DNA from 4 places in the Thioalkalivibrio sp. ALE10 genome. Region 4 is predicted to be linked to each of the others. Evidence: predicted binding sites of a transcription regulator. Region 4 holds the regulator's gene; each other region holds the start of a gene.
The links. Region 4 encodes sigma-54, which starts transcription at its own class of promoters, with help from an activator protein. Its sites were predicted from a motif close to TGGCANGNTNCNTGCTT; they were not measured.
Positions count from the first base shown of each region.

Region 1: the regulator sigma-54 is predicted to act here: its motif matches at 1,574-1,590, upstream of F788_RS0109210 (HupE/UreJ family protein).
Region 2: the regulator sigma-54 is predicted to act here: its motif matches at 763-779, upstream of glnL (nitrogen regulation protein NR(II)).
Region 3: the regulator sigma-54 is predicted to act here: its motif matches at 1,855-1,871, upstream of flgA (flagellar basal body P-ring formation chaperone FlgA).

Region 1 covers NZ_KB906453.1:229,148-232,720, forward strand. The annotation lists gene ureA (urease subunit gamma) at 1-26, opposite strand, end outside; gene F788_RS0109205 (urease accessory protein UreD) at 41-904, opposite strand; gene F788_RS0109210 (HupE/UreJ family protein) at 915-1,514, opposite strand; gene speE (polyamine aminopropyltransferase) at 1,857-2,708, opposite strand; gene speA (biosynthetic arginine decarboxylase) at 3,102-3,573, shown strand, end outside.
Region 2 covers NZ_KB906450.1:73,195-76,767, forward strand. The annotation lists gene F788_RS0100345 (hypothetical protein) at 1-279, shown strand, start outside; gene F788_RS0100350 (DUF4124 domain-containing protein) at 258-635, shown strand; gene glnL (nitrogen regulation protein NR(II)) at 791-1,897, shown strand; gene ntrC (nitrogen regulation protein NR(I)) at 1,894-3,354, shown strand; gene F788_RS0100365 (dihydroorotate dehydrogenase) at 3,382-3,573, opposite strand, start outside.
Region 3 covers NZ_KB906458.1:9,869-13,441, forward strand. The annotation lists gene F788_RS0112205 (flagellar brake protein) at 1-96, opposite strand, end outside; gene F788_RS0112210 (flagella synthesis protein FlgN) at 177-659, opposite strand; gene flgM (flagellar biosynthesis anti-sigma factor FlgM) at 664-981, opposite strand; gene flgA (flagellar basal body P-ring formation chaperone FlgA) at 1,074-1,742, opposite strand; gene F788_RS0112225 (chemotaxis protein) at 1,966-2,895, shown strand; gene F788_RS0112230 (protein-glutamate O-methyltransferase CheR) at 3,091-3,573, shown strand, end outside.
Region 4 covers NZ_KB906450.1:433,541-437,113, reverse strand. The annotation lists gene lptA (lipopolysaccharide transport periplasmic protein LptA) at 1-285, shown strand, start outside; gene lptB (LPS export ABC transporter ATP-binding protein) at 282-1,022, shown strand; gene F788_RS0102140 (RNA polymerase factor sigma-54) at 1,107-2,636, shown strand; gene hpf (ribosome hibernation-promoting factor, HPF/YfiA family) at 2,640-2,978, shown strand; gene F788_RS0102130 (PTS sugar transporter subunit IIA) at 2,983-3,447, shown strand; gene hprK (HPr(Ser) kinase/phosphatase) at 3,450-3,573, shown strand, end outside.

The DNA of each region.
Region 1 (3,573 bases), on a different contig from region 4:
TCTTTCTCGCGTGGGGTCAGTTCCATGGATCTTCCGGTGGTCAGGTGTTCCAGATACGGGGGGTGCACGGGGGGCGCCCGATGACCGGCTCGCGCAGGAAGGCCCAGGCCCGCTGCAGCAGCGCGCGCACGGTCTCCGCGCCATGGCCCAGACAACGCAGGAACAGGACATCCCCAATTCGCGAGATGCCCAGGCGCAGGGCGTCGGGCGTTCCGAGATGCTCGCGCAGTGCCGGTTCGAGTCCCTCGGGGGCCGGGGTGGCCACCAGCTGGCCCACCACGGGGAAGCCGTCGAGGCCCCAGGGGCGGCTCAGCAGCGGATCGCCGTGGGCCAGATCAAGGCGGTCATGTACCAGCGGTCGGCCGTCGCGCTCGATCCACAGATCCTGGGTGCACACTCCGCCCTCGTAGTGGTCGCCATGCGCCGGGCGTCCCAGGCACAGGACATCCCAGGTGCACAGGCGGGCGCCGGGTCCCAGGCGGAAGTGGTTGTGCAGCATCACGCGGGAGCGACCGTGCAGGATGGTTTCCGTCGGCAGGAACTCCAGGCTCGCCTCGGGCCCCACCGTGAAGCTTTGTTCCTGGCGGGCGCTGGCTGCCTGCGTCCGGTAGAACTTGGCCGCGGCAGGGGTCGTGAGCAGCGCCCGGCTGCCGGCGTCCAGCTCCGCTTCCAGCTGCAGGCGATCGCCGCCGGCGACGCCCCCGGGGGGGTGGATCACGTAGCAGTGGCAGACATCGCCTTCGGGGAAGAAGCTTCGCTGCACCAGCAGAGGGCCCTCGTGACGGCGGCGGGCCAGCCGGGTCCGTCCGCCACGCGAGGCGAAGCCCAGCTCCAGGCGCCCGAGCCATCCGTCCCGGGTCTCCGGGACGGTCTCTGTAGCGCCAGCCAGTTCCACGGGGGTCATGTCCACGCCGCTAGACCACCAGCAACAGATAGACGCTGGCGGCAACCATGGCCCCACCGGCCGCCTGTCCCACCGGACGCTCGAGACCCGTATCGCGTATCCGGGAGGCGGCCAGTGCACCGGCGGTCAGCAGCAGGGCGCTGGCCAGCAGGAAGCCGGCGGCGAATCTCAGTGCGGACAGGTCGGCCGCCATTTCGGCACCGTGGGCGAAGCCGTGCAGTGCGGCGAAGCCGGCCGCGATCGCGGCGGTCACCACCAGCGGGAGACGCGTGCCCAGAAAGACCAGCACGCCGGTCAGCAACAGCGAGGCGAGGATGCCGAATTCGACGGTCGGCAGCGGTCCTTGCGCCACGCCCAGGGCGAAGGCGAGCGCCAGAGTGGCCAGTACCGCCGCGCCGACGGTCAGGGTGCCCGGGAATCGCTGTGAGCGGGCCATCCAGAACCCGATTCCGAGCAGGACCAGCAGGTGATCGAGGCCGGTGAACGGGTGCAGAAATCCCGCAGCGAAGCCCGCATGTTCGTGGACGTGGTGCCCGTGGTGGGGATGGGCCAGCGCCATCACGGGCACCAGAAACAGAACAACGAATGCGATGCAGCGTCGATGCAGCATGGTTCTCCTCGCTTGAATCTCGGTGCGGCGCGCAGGAATGCGCCGGCAGTAATCCGAGTAAGCAGGAGCCATGCCATGGTCGCCCCGAAAGCGTTGCGGAGCGTGGTGCCGGGCCAGGGAGCGCCGGTCTGCGGAGCGAATGTTTCGTCGTGGTGCAGCCCGTTTCGGGGGCATGCATCAAGATGGATCAGGCTGCCCTGAAAGTGTGCGAGCGCGGGAGGTTTCGAGGCGGTGTCTGCTGATGCCGGGCGGATGCCGGAAGGCGTGCAGAGGCGTTACTCCCGGCTGAAGCCGACACCCCGCGCCGGCCCGGCGCCGGGGTGGCGGACCGGCGCGGCCGGATCAGGCGAACAGCTTGCGGCGGAAGAATTCCGGGGTCGCGCCGGCGGCGCGGTGGATGGCCGCGTTGTAGTAGTGCGTGACGAACGGGATCTCCTCGGCGGCTTCCTCGCGCAGGAAGGCGACCGGGGCGTCCTTGGAGGCGATGGTGCAGGTCCACCAGCCGGAGGGGTAGGTGGGCTGCGGGAAGTGCATGGTCAGGGCGTCGATGAAACCCGCCATGCGCATACTGTCGTGCATCGGCCGCAGGATGCTGTCGGTGTGCAGCAGCGGGGATTCGCTCTGCTGCACCAGCAGGCCATCGGAGCCCAGCGCCTTCACGCAGTCGCGGTAGAAATCCGCGGAGAACAGCCCTTCGGCCGGGCCGACCGGGTCGGTGGAGTCGACGATGATCACGTCGATGGAGCCGGGGTCCGCGTCCTTGATGAACTGGATGCCGTCATCGAACAGGAGTTCGGCGCGCGGGTCGTCGTTGGCGTCGCACAGCTCGGGGAAGTACTGCTCGGACAGGCGGGTCACGCGTTCGTCGATATCCACCTGCGTGGCCTTTTCCACCTCGTCGTGCTTGAGTACCTCGCGCAGGGTGCCGCAGTCGCCGCCGCCGATGATCACCACGTTCTTCGGTGCGTTGTGCGAATACAGGACCGGATGCGACATCATTTCGTGGTAGATGAAGTTGTCGCGGCCGGTGAGCATCACGAAGCCGTCGATCACCATCAGGTTGCCGAAGCCCGTGGTCTCGAAGATCTCGATCTTCTGATAGGGCGTCTGCTCCTCGTGGAGCTTTTTCGTGATGCGCAGGGACATCGCGATGTCGCGGTCGGGCTCGGTGAACCAGTTGTCGTCGAGTGCCATCGGGCGGGCTCCCCTTGTGCATGGGTGAACGGTAGGATGCGCCGCCATGATAGTGCCCTGTATCCTGCGGGCAACTCCGAGTCTGCCGTCATTGCGAGGAGCCGCCCTCTGATCCCGTCATTGCGAGGAGGCGCCCTCCCATTCCGGTCATTGCGAGGAGCCGAAGGCGACGAAGCAATCTCCTGAACGACGGGCAGCGCGCCGGAGACCGGCCAGCCCCTCGATGTCCCGGGGGACATGGAAGGCGATTGCCGCGTCGCTTCGCTCCTCGCAATGACGGGACCAGAGGGCCGCTCCTCGCAATGACGGGATCAGAAGGCCGCTCCGGATGACAGAATCAGAAGACCGCCCTCGCAATGACGGGGTATATCCACTGCGAAAGCCGGAATCGCCATGTCTGCCAAACCCTGGAGTCTGGAAGAGGCTCGTGCCACCTACGGCATCGATCACTGGAACGGGGACTTCTTCGAGATCAATGCGTCCGGGCATGTCTGCATGCGCCGGCCGGACTGGCCGGACCACCCTGGAGTGGATCTGCACGCGCTGGCCTGTCGCCTGCGCGAGGAGCACGTGGGCCCGCCGGTGCTGGTGCGCTTTCAGGACGTGCTCGACGGTCGCGTGCGGCGCCTTTCGCGTGCCTTCGCGCGGGCGGCCGAGGAGCTGGATTACCAGGGCGATTTCACCGCGATCTATCCGATCAAGGTCAACCAGCAGCGCTCGGTGGTCGAGCGCATCCTCGCCGCCGGCGATCACGCGGATGCCGAAGGCCACCGGCCGCAGGTGGGGCTGGAGGCCGGTTCCAAGCCGGAGCTGATCGCGGTGCTGGCGCAGTCGCGCCCGGGCTCGGTCATCATCTGCAATGGCT
Region 2 (3,573 bases), 360 kb from region 4:
TGGCAACTGGCGCGCATCGCGCTGGCGGTGGCCGTCAGCGAGACGGGCGAGCTCGATCGCGAACGCTACCGCGCCCTGCTGGATGGCTATCACCGCGAGCGCCCGCTGAGCGCGATCGAACGCGGCGCCGCCCCGACGCTCCTGCGCATGGCCGCGCTGGACGACTGGCTGGAATGCATCGAGGCCGGCCACGCGCCCGCGGGCCCCGATCCGCGCCTGGCCGGCCTGCAGGACGCCGGCACCCGGGTGCAGTCGGTATGGATAAGGCCCGCCGCCTGATGACCCCGCGAGCCTCCCTCGCGGGGCTTGTGGCCCTGGCCATCGCCGGGGCGCCGGGCGTCGGCGTTCTGGCCTCCACCGAGGTCCACCGCTGGGTGGATGAAGACGGTGTGGTGCATTTCTCCGACGAGGCACCCGGCGACGGGCGCAGCGAACGCATCGAAGTTCAGGAGCCGATGGGCGCCGTCCCCCTGGAGAATGCCCGCGAGATCCTCGAACGCCCGATACGGCGGCCGGGAGAAGACCCGACGGACGACGCCCCGGAGGAAGACGCGGCCGCGGACGAAGAGACCGACGCTGAAGACGAAACTTCGATCGAGGACGTCCCGGTGCCCGTGGAACTGGTGGATTTCTGAGCCAGCCACGGGCATCGCACCACTTTGATGCACAGAATGCCCTACAATGGGGCAATGACTGCACCTCATCAGAGCGCCACCGCACAACGCCCCCGGACGAAGCGCTGCGACGCCCTCGTGGCCATTCTGGCGCACTTCATGCTTGAAACCGGGTGATGAGCCCGCATACGCCCCCTTCGCCCGCCTCGCTGCCCACCCCCCCGTGGTGGGACGACCTGTCCACGGCCGTGATGGTCACCGACGGGGATCTGCGGCTGCAGGCGATGAACGGCGCGGCCGAGGTCCTGCTGGGCCTCAGCCGCGAGCGCATCCTCGGTCACCCGCTCGGCCAGTGGCTGCATCTGGACCGCAACCTGTCCACCCGTCTGCGCAACGCCCTGACCCGGGACCAGCCGATCACCCTGCGTGCGCGGCGCCTGGAACCGCTGCGCGCGGAAAGCTTCCTGGCCGACGTGGTGATCACGCCGCTGCACGGCGAGGGTGACGAACCCGGACGGCTGCTGTTCGAACTCAGCGCGATCGACCGGCACGAGCGCATCTCGCGCGAGGAACAGCTGCAGAAGCAGCAGGCCATCTCGCGCGCAGTCACGCGCGGGCTGGCGCACGAGATCAAAAACCCGCTCGGCGGGCTGCGCGGCGCCGCGCAGCTGCTGGCCGGAGAACTGGACGATCCCGACCTGCGCGAATACACGCGCATCATCATCCATGAGGCCGACCGCCTGCGCTCGCTGGTGGACCGCATGCTCGGCCCCAACAACATGCCGCAGCGCGCCCCCCTTAACCTGCACGAGGTCCTCGAGCATGTGCGCGGCCTGATCAGCGTCCAGCTGCCGCTGGGCGTGAAGATCCGCGGCGACTACGACCCTTCGATCCCGGAGATCGAAGCGGATCGCGACATGCTGGTGCAGGCGCTCCTCAACCTGGTGCAGAACGCCCTGCAGGCGCTGGGCGACGAGGGCGAGATCGTGCTCAGCTCGCGCATCCTGCGCCAGTACACCGTTTCCGGCAAACGCCACCGGCTGGTCGCGCGCCTGAGCGTGCGCGACAACGGGCCGGGAATCCCCGAGGAGGTCCGCGAGCGGATCTTCTTCCCCATGGTCACCGGCCGCGACAGCGGCACCGGCCTCGGCCTGCCGATCGCGCAGAGCCTGGTCCAGCTGCATGACGGCCTGATCGAATGCCATTCACGGCCCGGCTCCACGCGCTTCGACATCCTCCTGCCCGTGGCCGGACCGCCCGCCAGCGAGAGCCCCGACGCATGAATCCGACGGTCTGGATCATCGACGACGACGATTCCATCCGCTGGGTGCTGGAACGCGCCCTGAGCCGATCCGATATCGCGGTGCGCGGGTTCGAGTCCGCCGACGCGGCATGGGCGGCCCTGGAGACGGAAGACACCCCGGATACCATCGTCGCCGACATTCGCATGCCGGGGCTCAACGGGCTCGATTTCCTGGCGCGCATGCAGAGCCGCGGTGACGCGCCGCCGGTCATCATCATGACCGCATTCTCCGATCTGGAGAGCGCGGTGGGCGCCTACCAGACCGGGGCGTTCGAATACCTGCCCAAGCCGTTCGACGTGGACGAGGCGGTGGCCCTGGTGCAGCGTGCCCTGGAGGCCCGCCGTGACAGCCTGGCGGCCGCAACGCCCGACGAGGGCAGCGCCGAGGAAACCCCCATCATCGGCGAGGCGCCGGCGATGCAGGAGATGTTCCGCGCCATCGGCCGCCTGTCACGCTCCAATATCACGGTTCTGATCAACGGCGAATCGGGGACCGGCAAGGAGCTGGTCGCACGCGCGCTGCATCAGCACAGTCCGCGGGCGGGGCAGCCGCTGATCGCCCTGAACACGGCGGCCATCCCCAAGGACCTGCTGGAAAGCGAGCTGTTCGGCCACGAGCGGGGGGCCTTTACCGGCGCCAGCCAGACCCGCAAGGGCCGCTTCGAGCAGGCCGACGGCGGAACCCTGTTCCTCGACGAGATCGGCGACATGCCGTTCGACCTGCAGACCCGCCTGCTGCGAGTGCTGGCCGACGGCACCTTCTACCGGGTGGGCGGGCATACCCCCATCCATACCGACGTGCGCATCATCGCCGCGACCCACCAGGACCTGGAAGAGCGGGTGCGCGCGGGGCAGTTCCGCGAGGACCTGTTCCACCGCCTCAACGTGATCCGCATCCATGTGCCGTCGCTGCGCGAGCGGCCGGAAGATATCCCGCTGCTGGTCAATCATTTCATGAGCGAGGTGGCCACCGAGCTGGGCGTGGAGCCCAAGGTGATGCGCCCCGAGGTGGTCGCGGAGATGCAGCGCCTGCCATGGCCGGGCAATGTGCGCCAGCTGGAAAACACCTGTCGCTGGCTGACGGTGATGGCCTCCGGACGCGAGGTGCACCTGGACGACCTGCCGGCGGAACTGCGCCGCGATGACGCGCCCCGGTCCACGGGCACGCCGCAACCGGGACCGGGACCGGCACAGGCCGTGCCGATCGAACCCCGGGAGTGGACCGATGAACTGGCGCGCGTGGCCCGCGAGCACTGGGAACGCGGTGACCGGGACGTGCTGGGAAGCCTGCAGCCGGCGATGGAACGCACGCTGATCCGCGAGGCGCTGCGAGCCTCGGGCGGACACCGCCAGCAGGCCGCGGCCCTGCTGGGCTGGGGCCGCAACACGCTGACGCGCAAGATCCAGGAGCTGGGTATGAACGAGGAGCGACCGTAACCGGCGGGCCCGGGCGCTGCCGGCGCGTCAGGCGCCGCAGCCGGAGAACCCCTCGTTCAGCTGCAGCCGCCCGGTCAGCTCGCTCACGTGGCCGATCCCGTGGCGGTCCATGTAGTCGTTGATGCCCGCGAGGATCTTCGGCAGGCACAGCGGATCGTAGAACAGACCGGTACCCACGCCCACGGTAGCAGCCCCCGCCAGCAGGAATTCCAGGGCATC
Region 3 (3,573 bases), on a different contig from region 4:
CAGGCGGATACTGACCAGCGTCAGGCCATGGTCCAGGTCGCGCAGTATCTGGCCGATGCGTTCCGGGGTGTTGACGGTATAGTCGTTGTCATCCATGAGGGCACGTCGCGTCCGAAGTGGGTTCGCGCATCATACACCCTGTGACGGAGTTCACGCCTTTCCGGTCCAACTCGGGCTCAGGCGCGGGTGATGGTCTGGCCGGTGGTACGGCGATGACGGGCCTTGCCGTAGGGGTCGTAGGTCGTGGCCGGTCCGTTGTCTTCGCCACGCAGGATCTGCATGGACATCTGGACCCGGCGCTGGTTGCGTTCGATCAGCCGGGCGTTGCCCTGGTTGAGTTCGTTGCAGCGTTCGATCGTCGCCCGCAGCGCCTGCCAGCGGTCGTTGAGGTGCTCTCCTCCCTCCAGACGCGCGAACAGCCGCGCTACCCCTTCCGGGGTGAACTCGGCACCGCGGGCTTCGATCCATTGCTGCTGTTTGCGGGTTTCGGTTTCCAGTGCCTGCAGCAGTTCCTGCTTGCGCTGGACCGCGGCCTGCAGCCGATCCGGTTCGCGTGACTCAATGGCCCGGGTTTCCTCCAGCAGGATATCCTCCAGCCGTTGTCCGAGACGGATGGATTCCTCCAGGGAAGGACGGATTCCGGTTTCGTCGGTCACCACCGGATCACCGCAGCAGGCCTTCGATTTCCATCATGCGATCGGCCAGTTCCTCGTTGTCGATCGGGTAGTTCCCCTGAGCGATCGCCTCGCGGATCTCGGCCACCTTCGCCTCGTTGAACGGCGCGGCCTCGCTGGCTTCGCCGCTGCCGTTCATGGCCTGGGCGGCACCGGTCAGGGTGACGGCGTCGCCGCTGGCGGCATCGCCATTGCCGGCGCGATCCACCCCGTTACCGCCGGTGCGGGCGTCGTCGTCACGGCCGCGGACCCCGCCGTTCTGGCTGTCGGGGCGCAGGCCATTGATGTTGGGGCCTTTGATATCCATGACTTTGTCCTGTCGTTTGACTGGTCTGGCTCGTGTATCGGCCGGAATGCCCGAAACTGTAGGGTCGGTTGCGGGATTTCCGTCACATTTTACTACAGGGCGACGCGAACCGTGCCCGATGGCTGGACCTCGCCCTCGATCTCGCGTCCGGAGGAGGTGTTGCGCACGCGGATCCAGTCGCCGGCCGTGGCGTCTTCCAGGGCTTCGCCCTGCATGCGGATAGTGACGCTGCCGCTGCTGGCGAGGATGGTAACGCGCTGGCCGCGCTGGATCACCTGACGTTCATTAACGTGCTGCTGGCCGATGACCTGGCCCTGGCGAATCGCGCGGCGGGTCTGCAGACCGACCACCTCGGATGCGTCCTCGAAATAATGGCTGGCCTGGCGCGACGTCTCGATGCGCTCCATGCGCAGATCGCCCGGCCCCAGGGTCTGCTGGCGCGACAGATTGCGGCGGGCCACCACCACCTCGGCGTGGCGTTCCACGGTGGCCGGAACGTACACCGACCAGGTCACCGGCCCGGGACAGCGGATGTTGACCGCGGTATTGCCCCTCGGGCGGCCGCCGGGCGGCAGCGAGGCCTCCAGGGGTTCTTCGCAGCGCTTGAGGCGCAGGCGGTCGTCGACATGACCGAGTTGCACCTCCACATCGTCGCCGTTGTGGTCCCCCAGCTGCTGGTGCAGGAACCGTTCCGCGCTGTCACGAATGTTCTGCACCGGCTCGATCTCCGCTTGCGCGGTCGGGGCGAGGAGCGCGAGCATCAGAAGAAGCGCACCCCCGCTGCGGCCCGGGCTGCGGTACGGGAGCAAAGCCTGTAACTTGAAAAGGTGCATGTCCGGTCACCGTTGACCCTGTGTCTTCGTGACGGAATACATGCAGCTTCTGTGCCATGGCATCCGGCGCCTGTCCTGCGCGTCCGATGCGTGGTTCAAGCTCCCGCCGGCGCGGCCGTTAGCAGGGAGAACAACCCAGGGGGCGAGAACCGTGAGTCAGTTTATTGACGACGTGAACCAGCGCACGCAGATGGTCGGGCAGAACCGGATGGAGCTTCTGCTGTTCTATCTGGGCGGCACGCAGACCTTCGGGATCAACGTGTTCAAGGTGCGCGAGGTGGTTCCGCTGCCGCAGTTGCGCCAGATTCCCGGGTCCGCCGGGGTGGTGCGGGGGGTCACCACCCTGCGCGACAAGACCGTGCCGATCATCGATCTGGCGCGGGCGATGGGCATGCAGTCGACGCGGGCCGGGGCGGACGGCCAGCAGAAGGTCGTGGTGACGGAGTTCAATCGCTCGGTGCAGGGCTTCATGGTGTCGGCGGTGGATCGCATCGTGAACGTCAACTGGGACCAGGTGAAGTCGCCCCCGCGCGGCACCGGGCGCGAGTCGTTTCTGGTGGCGGTCACTGAACTCGACAACAAGCTGGTGGAGATCATCGACGTGGAGCGCGTGCTGTCGCTGGTCAATCCGTTGCCCACCGAGGTGTCGGAAAGCGTGCGTTCCGCGGTGGCCGAGCAGACACCCGAGCGTCGGGAAATCGTCATCGCCGACGACTCGGTGGTGGCTCGCCGCCAGATCGAAAGCGCCATCCAGGGGCTCGAGTGGCCCTACGTGCTGTGCAAGGACGGGCGTGAAGCCCTGGATTACCTGGAGGCGAAAGCCGCCGAGGGTCCGATCCACGACACGGTCGAGCTGGTGATCTCGGATATCGAAATGCCGCGCATGGATGGTTACACCCTGACGGCAAAGATCCGCGAGAACGACCGGCTGCGGCCGCTGCGGGTGCTGCTGCATTCCTCGCTCAGCGGCGAATTCAATACCGACATGGTGCGTCGGGCCGGTGCGGATGCGTTCCTCTCCAAGTTCAACCCGGACGAACTGGCCAGTGCGGTCCTGGAACAGATCAACAAGACCGCCTGAGATGTCGGTGGTTGCCGGGGGCGAACGAGTGCCGGCCCGGCCGGGGCGGGTGGCCGGCGCTTGCCGCCCCTTTGCAGGCTGCGGACTCCCGCAAGGCCGCCTCGAAGCCCTATACTGTGGCGGCATGGAATCATCGAACCGAACAACCAGCGGACGGCGGACGGGCCCGGCACGCGTCAAGGCGGAGATGTGTGCGTGATCGATTCCCGTGACTACGAAGAATTCGCGCGCTTTCTCTCCGAGTGCTGTGGCCTGGTGCTGGGGGACAGCCGCCAGTACCTGGTGTCCAGCCGGCTGTCCCGCCTGCTGGATGAATTTGGCTACAAGGACGTGCCGGAACTGCTGCACGCGCTGCGCAAGGCGCCCAGCCCGAAGCTGCGCACGCGCGTCATCGATGCGATGACCACCAACGAAACCTCCTGGTTTCGCGACGGTTTTCCGTTCGAGATCCTGCGCCACGTGATCCTCCCGGAGCTGGCGTCCACTCGGTCGTCGATCAAGGTCTGGTCGGCCGGGTGTTCCAGTGGACAGGAGCCCTACAGTATCTCGATGGTGGTCTCGGAATGGGAGGCCTCGCGCCCGCGCCGGGTGGTGCCCGTCAGCATTCTCGGCACGGACCTGTCCGAGGGCGTGCTGGAAGACGCCCGCAAGGGAGTCTATGACGGTCTGAGCATCGTG
Region 4 (3,573 bases):
CGCCGTCCCTACGAGATCGAGGCCCACGGCGAGCCCGCACGCCTGGAGTCGCCCGATCCCGAGACCGGCGAGACGCGCATCGCCGAGGGGCTGCGCATCGACTATTTCCTCGACGAGGAACGCGTGATCCTGACCGAACGGGCGCGCGTCATCACCGCCGCCGAGGATGCCCGCGGGCAGCGCATCACCTACGATCTCGAACGCGACGTGATCCGCGCCGAACGCGGCGACACCGACGACGAGCGCGTGCACATCCGCCTGCAGCCACGCGAGGACGATCCATGAGCCCCGGGGCCGACGGCCATCTCGTCGCCCGCGAGCTGAGCAAGCGCTATGGCCAGCGTACCGTGCTGGACGCGATGGATGTCGACCTGGTGCCCGGCGAAGTGGTCGGCCTGCTGGGACCCAACGGAGCCGGCAAGACCACCTGCTTCTACAGCCTGGTCGGACTGATCCGGCCCAATACCGGGCGCATCACCCTGGGCGGGCGCGACATCACCCGGGCGCCCATCCACGAACGCGCCCGCGCCGGGCTGGGCTATCTGCCCCAGGAGGCCTCGATCTTTCGCCGCCTGTCGGTCGAGGACAACCTGCAGGCAGTGCTGGAACTGCGCCCGGAACTCGACCGCCACGAGCGCCGCCGCATCGGCGACGCCCTGATCGAGGAATTCCAGCTGGAGACCGTGCGCCACAGCCCCGGGATCGCGCTGTCCGGAGGCGAGCGGCGGCGCGCCGAGATCGCCCGCGCGCTGGCCGGCGATCCGCAGTTCATCTGTCTGGACGAACCGTTTGCCGGGGTCGATCCGATCTCGGTCGGCGAGATCCAGGCAGTCATCCGCCACCTGGCCGAACGCGGCATCGGCGTACTAATCTCGGATCACAACGTACGCGAGACCCTGGGTATCTGCCATCGCGCGTACATCCTCAGCGAGGGGCGCCTGCTGAGCGCGGGCACGCCGGACGAACTGCTGGCCGACGCCCGCGTGCGCGAGGTCTACCTCGGCGAAAACTTCCGCCTGTGACACCGACCGCCGCACCCGGACGGTGCACAAGCCCGCAGCAAGGGATTACTATTCACTTATGGTGACCAACGCCTTTCCCAACTCATGCTGAAGCCCGGGCTGAATCTGCAGCTCGGTCAGACGCTGACCATGACGCCGCAGCTGCAGCAGGCCATCCGGCTGCTGCAGCTGTCGACGCTGGAGCTCCAGGCCGAGATCCAGCAGGCGCTGGAAAGCAATCCCATGCTGGAACAGGCCGAGGATGACGAACTCGGTGCCGACGCGGGGGACACCGCGGACACTGCCAGCGACGCGAACACCGACGACGGCGAGAGCGGCAGCGACGCCGCCGGCACCGGCGAAACGGTGGATGCCGGCGGCTCGGAGGACGTCATCCCCGACGAGCTGGTGACCGACAGCCGCTGGGAAGACATCTACGACGCCAGCGCCAGCCCGCGCGGTCCGGACGACCGCGACCCGCTGGAGAACACCTCGGACGACGACGGCGGCGGGCTGCAGGATCACCTGCTGTGGCAGCTGCATCTGTCGCACCTGACCCCGCGCGACCAGCGCATCGGCGCCGCCCTGATCGACACCATCAACGGCGACGGCTACCTCGAGGGCGACGTCGAGACCCTGGCCGAGACCATCAGCCGGAGTGAAGAACCCCCCGTCGACACCGACGAGGTCGAGGCCGTACGCCACTGGTTGCAGCACTGCGACCCGCTGGGGGTCGGTTCGCTGGATCTGCGCGAGTGCCTGGAGGTCCAGCTGGGTGAGCTGGCGCCGGACGCGCCCTCGCGCGAGGCGGCGCGCGCGGTCCTGGAACACGGCATGGACGCCCTTGCCCGGCGTGACTACAAGGCCCTGCAGCGCCAGAGCGGCGTACGCGATGGCGACGAACTGGCCGCGGCGCTGGACCTGATCCGCACGCTGAACCCGCGCCCCGGCGCCCAGATCAGCGAGACACCGCCGGAATACGTGGTCCCGGATGTCTACGTGCGTCATACCGACCGGGGCTGGCAGGTCGACCTGAATCCCGAGATCGCCCCGCGCATTCGCATCAACGACCTCTACGCCGGCATGGTCCGCCAGGTCTCCGATGCCCGCGACAGCGCCTTCATGCGCGATCAGCTGCAGGAGGCGCGATGGTTCATCAAGAGCCTGCACAGCCGCAACGACACCCTGCTGCGCGTGGCGCGCGCGATCGTCGAACGCCAGCAGGGGTTCCTGGAACACGGCGAGGTGGCGATGCAGCCGCTGATCCTGCGCGACATCGCCGAAGCCCTGGAGATGCACGAGTCCACGATCTCGCGGGTGACCACGCAGAAATACATGCACACCCCCCGCGGGGTGTTCGAATTCAAGTATTTCTTCTCCAGTCACGTGGGCACCAGCGACGGCGGGGAATGCTCCGCGACCGCGATTCGTGCCATGATCCGCGAACTCATCGAAGAGGAAACGCCGGGCAAACCGCTCAGCGATTCCCGCCTCGCCCAGATCCTCGCGGATCGGGGCATCAACGTGGCCCGGCGTACCGTGGCCAAATACCGGGAGGGCATGAACCTGCCATCCTCCAGCGAACGCCGCCAGATGGCCGCCATGCCGACCGGAAGCAAACCGAAAGGAGCCTGACCCATGCAGATCAATCTCACCGGACACCACGTCGACATCACCGACGCCCTGCGCGACTACGTCAACGAGAAATTCCAGAAGCTGGAACGCCACTTCGACAAGGTGATCGACGTGCACGTGGTGCTGAACCACGAGAAGACGCAGAAGCTGCACAACAAGGCGGAAGCGAATCTGCAGGTCAGCGGCAACCACATCCACGCCGAGGCCAGCCACGATGACATGTACGCCGCCATCGACGGCCTGATCGACAAGGTCGACCGCCAGCTGATCAAGCACAAGGAGAAGGTCAAGGATCATCATCGCGCCGAGGGCGCCCAGCGCAACCGCGAACAGCCCCAGTAAGCCGATGAATCCGGCCGAGCTCATCACCCCGGAGCGCATCGGACTGGAAACCGACTGCTCCAGCAAGAAACGAGCGCTGGAAACCCTCGCCGATCTGCTGGTGGACGGGGCCGCGGACGGACTGGCGGCCAGTGCCGCGTTCGAAGCCATGTCGGCCCGCGAAAAACTGGGCTCCACCGGGCTCGGCCATGGCGTGGCGATCCCGCACGGCCGTCTCGCCGAGCTGGATACGCCCCGCATCGCGGTCCTGCGTCTGGATCAGGGCGTGGATTTCGAAGCCATGGACCACGAACCGGTGGACATCCTGATCGCCCTGCTGGTGCCGGAAGAGGCCACCAGCGAACACCTGGACCTGCTGGCCCAGCTCGCGCGCGGGCTGTCGCAGCCGGACACCCTCGCCGGCATCCGGCGCGCCGCGGACAGCGCGGGGGTCCAGCAGGCCCTCAGCCGGGCGCTGGGAGACACCTGACCATGGCCGACCGGGCGGAAGCGGCAGCCGACGGCACCGCGAGCAACATCACCATCGCCGCGCTCACGCGGGCGATGGGGAGCCGTCTGGATCTGCGCTACGTCCACGGAGAGGAAGCCGCGGGCG